3 regions of the Anaerofustis sp. NSJ-163 genome follow, and region 3 is predicted to be linked to each of the others. Evidence: predicted binding sites of a transcription regulator. Region 3 holds the regulator's gene; each other region holds the start of a gene.
The links. The regulator HrcA, encoded in region 3, represses chaperone genes, less so after heat shock. The targets are predictions, from matches to a motif close to TGTTAGCACTCNNNNNNNNNGAGTGCTAACA.
Positions count from the first base shown of each region.

Region 1: groES (co-chaperone GroES) is a predicted target of HrcA. The motif match lies at 1,992-2,022, and genes of this name have one in related genera.
Region 2: M6G78_RS03315 (Hsp20/alpha crystallin family protein) is a predicted target of HrcA. The motif match lies at 1,714-1,744, and genes of this name have one in related genera.

Region 1 covers NZ_JAMYJV010000006.1:52,426-55,717, forward strand. Annotated here, with positions in the region: gene groL (chaperonin GroEL) at 7-1,620, opposite strand; gene groES (co-chaperone GroES) at 1,657-1,941, opposite strand; gene alr (alanine racemase) at 2,138-3,265, opposite strand.
Region 2 covers NZ_JAMYJV010000002.1:191,816-195,107, reverse strand. Annotated here, with positions in the region: gene M6G78_RS03320 (MBG domain-containing protein) at 1-1,546, shown strand, start outside; gene M6G78_RS03315 (Hsp20/alpha crystallin family protein) at 1,858-2,304, shown strand; gene M6G78_RS03310 (helix-turn-helix domain-containing protein) at 2,332-2,733, opposite strand; gene M6G78_RS03305 (NAD(P)H-dependent oxidoreductase) at 2,878-3,292, opposite strand, start outside.
Region 3 covers NZ_JAMYJV010000003.1:479,788-483,079, reverse strand. Annotated here, with positions in the region: gene dnaK (molecular chaperone DnaK) at 1-344, opposite strand, end outside; gene grpE (nucleotide exchange factor GrpE) at 370-993, opposite strand; gene hrcA (heat-inducible transcriptional repressor HrcA) at 1,003-2,043, opposite strand; gene M6G78_RS05830 (SDR family NAD(P)-dependent oxidoreductase) at 2,240-3,001, opposite strand; gene M6G78_RS05825 (Crp/Fnr family transcriptional regulator) at 3,033-3,292, opposite strand, start outside.

The sequences.
Region 1 (3,292 bases), on a different contig from region 3:
CTTAAATTACATCATTGGAGGTGTCATTTGAGGAGCGTTGTCTTCTGATTTAATATCAGCAACACTAGCTTCTGTTGTAAGGAACATAGCACTTACACTTGCAGCATTTTGCATAGCTGATCTTGTTACTTTAGTTGGGTCTACGATACCTGCTTCAACCATGTCTTTATATTCAAAGTTAAATGCATCGAAACCTTTACCTTTTTCTTCATTTAATAATTTATCAACTACTACACTACCTTCAACACCTGCGTTAAATGCGATTTGTCTAAGTGGAGCTTCAACAGCTTTTCTGATAATTGCAGCACCTGTTTTTTCATCTCCTTCTAGAGAGTTTACAAGTTCGTCTAATGCTGGAATTGTAGAAATCATTGCGCTACCACCACCAGGAACGATACCTTCTTCTACAGCTGCTCTTGTAGCATTAAGAGCATCTTCGATTCTGTATTTCTTTTCTTTCATTTCTGTTTCTGTTGCAGCACCTACTTGAATTACTGCTACACCGCCAGAAAGTTTAGCAAGTCTTTCTTGTAATTTTTCTTTGTCATATTCTGAAGTTGTTTCAGGAATTTGAGCTTTAATTTGATTTCTTCTGTCTTCGATTTTTTCTGGGTCCCCATGACCTTCAACGATGATTGTGTTTTCTTTATCAACTCTGATTTGTGTTGCTCTACCAAGCATATCAAGAGTTGTAGATTTAAGATCCATACCTAAATCATCACTTATTACTGTACCACCTGTTAAAATTGCTAAATCATCAAGCATAGCTTTTCTTCTATCACCAAATCCAGGAGCTTTTACTGCTACACAGTTAATTACGCCTCTAAGTTTATTTACAATTAATGTAGAAAGAGCTTCGCCTTCGATATCATCAGCAATGATAAGTAAGTTACCTGCAGCTTGTTGTAATTCTGTTAATAAAGGTAAGATTTCTTGCATATTGCTGATTTTTTTATCTGTTAATAAGATGTATGGTTTGTCATATACACATTCCATTTTTTCTACATCTGTTGCCATGTATGCTGATAAATAACCTCTGTCAAATTGCATACCTTCTGTGAATTCAAGTTCAACTTTCATTGACTTTCCTTCTTCGATTGTAATAACACCGTCATTACCAACTTTTTCCATAGCTTCTGAAATAAGTTCACCTACTGTTTCATCAGCTGAAGAAATAGCTGCTACTTGAGCAATAGCTTTTTTACCTTCAACAGGTTTAGAAATTTTCTTAAGTTCTTCAACGAATTTATCTACTGCTTTTTCGATACCTTTTTTAAGTACCATTGGGTTTGCTCCTGCTGCAACGTTTTTAAGACCTTCTCCGATAATTGCTTGAGCAAGTACAGTTGCTGTTGTTGTTCCGTCCCCTGCTGCATCGTTTGTGTTTGTTGCAACTTCTTTTACAAGTTGTGCACCCATATTTTCAAAGTTATCTTCAAGTTCGATTTCTCTTGCAATTGTTACACCATCATTTGTAATGATTGGAGAACCAAAGCTTTTACCAAGAACAACATTTCTTCCTCTTGGTCCTAATGTTACTTTAACTGTATCAGCTAATTTATCAACTCCGGCTTTTAAACCTTCTCTTGCTTCAATTCCGTATTTAATTTCTTTTGCCATTTTATATCACCTTTCCTTATCTACTAATTATTAAAATTATTTAACAATAGCTAAAATATCGTTTTGTCTTAAAATAAGATATTCTTCGCCTTCTAATTTTACTTCTGAGCCTGCATATTTTGAATAAATAACAGTATCTCCTTCTTTTACGTCTAAAGCAACTTTTTTACCATCTACGATTTCACCTGTACCAACAGCGATTACTTCACCCATAACAGGTTTTTCTTTTGCTGTATCAGGTAAAATGATACCTGTTGCTGTTTTATTTTCTTCTTCTTTTACTTTTATTACGACTTTGTCGCCAAGTGGTTGTAATTTCATGATTAACTCACGCCTCCTAAAATATATTTTATATTAGTTATAATCAATCTCGTTAGCACTCCTCTTCTCTGAGTGCTAATAGTATTTTAGCACACTTATATATATTGTCAATAGTATTTATAAAAAAAATTAATTATCTTTTAAAATTTTTCTCTAATTTAATGTTAAAGATAATTATAAAAAAAGAACCGAGAAATTAAAATTCTCTCGGCTCTGAATTTAAAATATATTCTCTTTTTACTCTTTTGTTTATACAACATAAAAGCTCATAAGGAATTGTTTCACATAATATAGCTAAATCTGAAACACTTATATTTTCTCCAAATATTTCAACGCTATCTCCTATGTTTATGTCTGCATCCATAGGAATTTCAAGCATTGTCATATCCATACATACGTTTCCTATTACACTACATTCATATTTACCATTAACAAGAACCTTTCCTTTGTTTGAAAGCTTTCTGTTATATCCGTCTGCATACCCTACACACATTACGGCAACTCTTGTTTTTTTATCAGCTGTAAAAGTTCTTCCATAACCTATGGTTTCTCCTTTTTCCACTGTAAAAATATTGCTTATGCTTGTGTGAAAAGACATAACAGGTTTATAAGGATTAATCTCGGGTTTAATCTCTGAAGGATAAATTCCATAAAGAACAATACCAGCTCTTACACCATCAAGATAATATTCATCTAAATCAGTTATCGCGGCAGAATTTGCTATGTGTTTTATTTTTATGTCAAAGCCATATTCTTTAGCTTTATTTATTGCATATTCAAATATTTCATATTGCATTTTGCTATAAGTTTTATCAACTTCGTCACTTGTTGCAAAATGAGAAAAAATTCCTTCAAATTCAAGATTTGTAAGCTCCTTTAAAGCGGCAAAAGCACTGTCAATTTCATGCTTTTTAAATCCAAGTCTGTTCATGCCTGTATTAATTTTAATATGTACCCTTGCTTTTGTATTGTTTTTTAAAGCTTCTTCATTTAATTTCTTTGCAAAATCAAGATTGTATATTGCAGGAATAATATTATTTTCTAAAATTTTATTAATCTTTCTATCCGGAACATAACCAAGTATTAATATATCACTGTCAATACCATACTCTCTTAGACACATAGCTTCATACACACTGGAAACAGCAAATAAATCAGCTCCTTCTTCCATTAGAACTTTTGCACATATTTCTGCACCGTGTCCGTATGCATCAGCTTTAATTACAGGTATTACTTTTTTATCTCCAACTTTATTTTTTATTACTCTGTAATTATTAATTAAATTATCTAAATTTATCTTTACACCCGTTTGAAATCTTTCCATTTTCAAATTACTCCATAATATTCATTT
Region 2 (3,292 bases), on a different contig from region 3:
TGAAGGGGCATGGGCAAAAAAAGTATCTAATAATGACTTATTGTTTGCAAGTGAAATTTCTGATTCTCTATCTTCATTTGAAAACTGCAAGGTTTGGTTAGAAACCACATCAGATAGAATAACCTATGCAAATTTGGCGGGTTATAATAAAAGAGATATTAATGTAAAATTCAAAACTGGAGTTAGTATGAATATTACATCCAATAATGGTTCTCAAACAGGTGTATGGGGTAGTATCGAGCCTATCGAAGTTACAGTAAATGACGGCTATTATCTACCGGATGATTATATTGATAAAATTATGGCTTTAAATGTATTAGAGGCATTACAAATAACAAAAACAGATAATGGCTTTATTATTCAAGGTACTCCAAATAGTGACGTATATCTTTCTTTACCTGAAGCAACTGCGTATATTGATGGAAATACTATTATAAATCCTCCAACTAATTTAACTGCTGTTTATGGACAAAAACTGTCGGATATTAATTTACCGGATGGCTGGACATGGTCAGATGAAGATACCGCGGTTTCTGTAGGAGAAAAGACATATCTTGCTCGTTTTGATGTTTCAGCTTATGAAGATGAATATGGCTTTGCAAATGTGGAAGGATATAATGCACAAGGGCATTATGTAGAACGTAATTTAACAGTTAATATTGCTAAAGCTGATAGTAAGATTACAATTAAAAACCAGAGTCTTGATAAAGAATTTGATGGAAATGCTGTAAATACTCCTGATATAGATAAAATAGGAAGCAGTAAAGATTATACAATTAGATGGTTTGAAAAAGATAATAATTCTTGGATTCAAATTGAATCTGCTCCTATTGACGCAGGGAATTATAAGGTTATTGCAAGTGTAGAGGCTGATGATAACTATAGTGGTGCTTCTGATGAGCTTGAATTTAACATTAGTAAATTATCAAACGAATGGGTAGATAATTTATCTATTACTGGTTGGACATATGGAGAGCAAGGGAATACTCCTAAAGCCGTTTCAAAATATGGTGCTGTTAAGTTTACATACAGTGACAAAAAAGACGGTACATATAAAGAAACAATTCCAATTAATGCAGGAACATGGTATGTTAAGGCTGAAGTAGAAGAAAATAAAAATTACATGGGATTAGAAGCAATTAAATTCTTTGAAATTAAAAAAGCCGTTCCCAAATATGAAGTTCCAAATCAAATAACTATTGAAAAAGGAAAATCTCTTTCAACTATAAAACTTCCTGAAGGTTTTTCATGGAAAGATGAAAATCAGATAGCTGATAGATCAGGGGTACATGCTTTTAAAGCCATTTTTATACCATCTGATACTCAAAATTATGAAGTTGTGGAAACAGATATTATCGTAAATGTTGTTGAAAAAAATGTACCACCAAGTGATACAGATAAAACCAATAATACTAATCAATCTGATACATCTGAAAAAGTATCAACAAGTGATAATACAAATGTTTTTGTTTGGTATGCATTACTTATAGTATCTGTAATTGGAATTTTATCATTAGTTTTATTTAGTAAAAGAAAACAACGTTAAATAGAAAAATAATATTTTATATTTTAATAGAAAATAAATGTAAATAAAATAGTTATATTGTATATATAAAACTATTGCAAATTTAAGATTTAATATAATTGATACGAAAATAAATACTCCTGTATAAAACAGTAATTATGCAGGAGTATTTTTATAAAAATTAAAATAATTAGCACTCATCTCTTGACAGTGCTAACAAAAAGTGATATATTATACTTGAACAAAGAGGAGAACCTCAGAAAGATTCAAACCCCATAGTTCAAAAAAACTAGTGACATAGATAGAATGTCTAAGAAAAGGAGGAATGACTTATGATGTTACCTAGTATTTTTGGAGAAAACTTATTTGATGATTTAATGGACTTGTCTTTGGATAGAGATTTCTTTGGTGGTAAAAATCCACTATACAAACAAGAAACAAATTTAATGAAAACTGATGTTAAAGAAAATGAAGATAATTATGAAGTAGATATTGACTTACCTGGATTTAGTAAAGATGAAATTTCAGCTCATTTGAAAGATGGTTATTTAACAGTAAGCGCAAGCAAAGATGTAAATAATGATGAAAAAGACGAAAACGGAAAATATATAAGAAAAGAACGTTATAGTGGTTCTTGTTCAAGAAGTTTTTATATAGGAACTGAAATTAAAGAAGATGAAATTAAAGCTAAATACGAAAATGGTATTTTGAAATTAAATGTTCCTAAGAAAGATCAAAAACAAGTTGAAGAAAAGAAAACTATAGCGATTGAAGGTTAATTGAAAAGGGCTACCGTTTAGGTAGCCTTATTTTTTTGTAAAAGATGTAATGCCGAAGCATATTATTGCTATGCTGAGTAATATAATACTATCATTTGCTGATATTTCTTTTAATATGTTTAAAACAAGAACGCCTATTCCAAGGGCTAACCCTACGCATTTTGCTGTTAAGTTAATCATTTCTGAAAAGTCTGATTTGTTTAAGTTTTTAAAATCTAACTTTTTTTGCTCTAAACCTAAAAAATCATTTGTATCCATATCAAGAATTTCGCAAAGGAGAGGTATTATTGAAATGTCAGGATATGATAAATTCCTTTCCCACTTTGACACAGCTTTATCTGTAATATTTAATTTTTTTGCAAGTTCTTGCTGTGTCATGTTTTTTTCTTTTCTTTTTTGTTTTATTTTTTCACCTATATTTGAATTCATATTTTTCTCCTTGACCAATTATTATAGATATATTTTAATTCATTATAAATAAATAGTCTATCTACTTATAAGAGAAAAAGGTAAACCGACAGTTTACATAAAAAAAGACAAAATATAATTTATATTTTGTCTTTTAATTTATTATTATTCCCAAATCTTATCTTGTTCTCTTCTAAGTTTAACAAGTAAAGAATCTTCATCCAAGATGACATCATCATAAGTTATAATTTCACCTTTTTTAACATCTTTTGCCATTTTTGTGTTTTTATTTATAAGACCTATTGGAAGTGCATTTAGTTCTTTTGCAACTTCTCTTTTATCAATTGTTCCGTAAGTAGAAAAACCTCCTATACCGTCTATTGATTCTCCTTTTTTAAGATCTTTTTTTGCAACTGTTATAGCTTCACATACAAGACCATCCATAGGAACGATTGTTGGTGCTTTATCTAAAACTGCTCTTGCTATTGTAAGTGGTGTTTCCATTCCGCATAAGTGATAAGGTCTGTATAATACGTAATTTGGACCATCTCCGATTCTTAAGTATTGCATTTCGTGATGT
Region 3 (3,292 bases):
TTAGAAACAGTTTGTCCTAAATAACTTTCAGCATCTTTTTTCAATTTTTGTAATACAAAAGCTGAAATTTCTTGTGGTGTATATTTTTTACCATCAATATCAACTTTATAATCGCTTCCCATATGTCTTTTAATTGAAGCAACTGTTTTTTCTGGGTTTGTAACTGCTTGGTTTTTAGCTACTTGACCAATTAATCTTTCTCCGTCATTTGTAAATGCTACTACTGATGGAGTAGTTCTTGCGCCTTCTGCATTAGCTATAACAACAGCTTCCCCACCTTCTAATACTGCTACACATGAATTTGTTGTACCTAAATCGATACCTATAATTTTTTCTTTACTCATTTTAAATCTCTCCTTTTTATAAAATCTATTTTAACTTATTAACTTTGACCATAGCCGGTCTTAAGACTTTTTCTTTATAAACATATCCGTCTTGAAAAACTTCAAGAACAATATTATCTTCTTTATCTTCAACCTTGTCAACTGCTACCGCATTGTGTTTGTTTGGATCAAATGCGGTATCAATAGCTTCGATTGTCTCAATTCCTTCACTTTTTAACAGTTCACTTAATTGAGTGAATATCATGTTAACACCTGCATAAAAACCGCTTTCTTTATCCTCCTCACTTTCAAGAGCTCTTTTGAAGTTGTCAATTATAGGAAATAAGCCTTCTGCGAATTTAGATGTTGAATAAATAATCATTGCCTCTCTGTCTTTTGCAGCTCTTTTCTTATAATTATCAAAATCGGCTAAAATTCTAAGATAGCTCTCATTTAATTTATTATATTTTTCTTCAAAGCTCTCTTCTTTCTTTTCTTCTTTAACTTCTTCTTTTTCCTCTATTGTTTCATTTACTTTTTCTTCTTTTATCTGTTCTTTGTTTTCTTCTTTCTTCACTTCTTTTTCTTCATCTTTCATATTTTTTTGTTTTTCTTTTTCTTCTTTTTCTTTTCTAAGCTCATTTATATCTTTAATATTACCATTATCCATTTAGCTACCTCACTTTTCAAATATTTTTGAAATATGCTTTGTCAGTTCATCACTTAAAACATCAAGTGTTGAAATAGCATAATCGTAATTCATCCTTGTAGGACCAATAACACCAATTGTTCCTATTGTTTTGCCGTTTAATTTATAATCGGCAGTTATAATCGAACAATCACTAAAGTCCTCAACTTTGTTTTCATTACCTATAACTATATGAATATCTTTATCATCATCCACAGCAGATAGTATTGCATTTTCCAATGTATCTTTGCTGTTTACAGAATCAATAAAGTGTTTAGCTTTTTCCAAATCCTCAAATTCCGGATAGTTTAATATTTTGCTTACTCCTTTAGAATAAATCTTTGAAGAATGCGCCTTTTCAACCAAACTTCTAAATACAGGCATTATTTCCGATAAAATTCTGTTTTCATCTTCACTTAAACCGTCAATTGCTTTACCTAGAAGTTCAATTACTTCATTTGCAGGTCTGTTTCTTATTATTGAAATAAGGAAATTATTTATTTTTTCTAGCTGCTCTAAAGTAACGCTGTCTTTTAACCTTATCTCTGCATTTTTGATAAGACCTTCTTTTGTTACAACGATAATCATGACTCTTTTTTCTTCAATGTAAACAAGTTTTACGTCTTTTACATTTAAAGATGAAAGTCTTGGAGCCATAACAAGAGAAGTATAATTCGTCATTTTAGTAAGAATATTAAGTGTTTGTTCTATTGTTTTATTAAGTTCAAACATATAATTTTCATACTCAGCTTTAACAACATCTCTTATTTTTTCATCTAAAGCATTTTTCTTCATAAAGTTATCGACATATAATCTATATGCCGTAGTAGAAGGAATTCTACCCGCAGAAGTATGAGGTTTTATTAATAAGCCCATATCTTCCAAATCGGACATTTCATTTCTGATAGTTGCAGAAGATACACCAAGCTTATATTTTTTTTCAAGAGTTCTTGAACCAACAGGTTCTGCTGTTTTAATATAATCATGTATTATTGCATTTAAAATAATAAACTTTCTATCTTCCCAGTTCATTTTCCTTTCTCCTTCTTATTAGCACTCTTTAAACATGAGTGCTAACACTGTCATAAATATACCACCACGACTATACTTTGTCAATAGATTATTTAAATTTATTTTCTATTTTTAATGAAATTTTAATATTACAAAATGATTTATTTAAAACTTATATAATTCATTTATAAAAACAAAAAAACTCCCATAAGGAGTTTTATTTTGCATATGTTCTTGCACCATCCATAAGGATAATTTCGCCGCTTACATAAGTTGCCATATCACTTGATAAGAATGCTGCCATATAAGCTACATCTTCAGGAGTACCAAGTCTTCCAACAGGAACAGTAGCGATTTTTTTCTTTGTCATTTCTTCATCAAACTTATTTAACTGTTCTGTTTTTATAAGAGAAATTGCAAGAGTATTACATCTTATATTTTCACTGCCATATTGAACAGCCATATATCTCGTAAGTCCCATAAGCCCTGCCTTAGCAGAAGAATACTGAGGGCCTCCGCCCATACCTGAATACATTGCAGAAGAACCTATATTTATTATACTTCCTCCACCGGCTTCTTTTAATAAATCCAAACCGCCTGCCATTATAGAATAAAAAGAACCGTATAAGTTTGATTTTAATACACTGTCAAGATATTCAGGGGTAAGCTCATCAATTTCAAATACCTTAGAGCCACCCGCATTATTTATAATAATATCAAGTTTACTAAACTTATTTTTAACATCCGATAGAACTTCTTTCATCTGCTCAAAATTACCAACATCACATTTATAGCATAAAGCTTTTCTTCCCATATCCTCTATTTCTCTTACTACTTCCATTGCTGCTTCATCTCTTGAAAGATAAGTAAAAGCTACATCTGCTCCACAATCTGCTAATGTAAGACAAATAGCTTTTCCAACGCCTCTGCTTCCTCCTGTAATAAAAGCTTTTTTTCCTGTTAAATCAATTTGCAACATATCTTTTCTCCTATGTATTTATATATTATTATTAATTTCCCTCACTAATACCGTAAAGACCTTTTTCATCAACTACCTCAATACCACCTCTATATAACTTTATGTACCCACAAGAAACAAAATGTTTAAGCATTCTGCTTACAACTTCCCTGGCACTTCCTAGGTGATTTGCAATTTGTTCATGAGTCATATTTAGTTTTTTATCATCGTTCATATGGTAAAGAACAAACTCAGCAAGCCTTTGGTCAAACTTCTTAAACATAACTTGTTCTAAAAGCCACATCACATCAG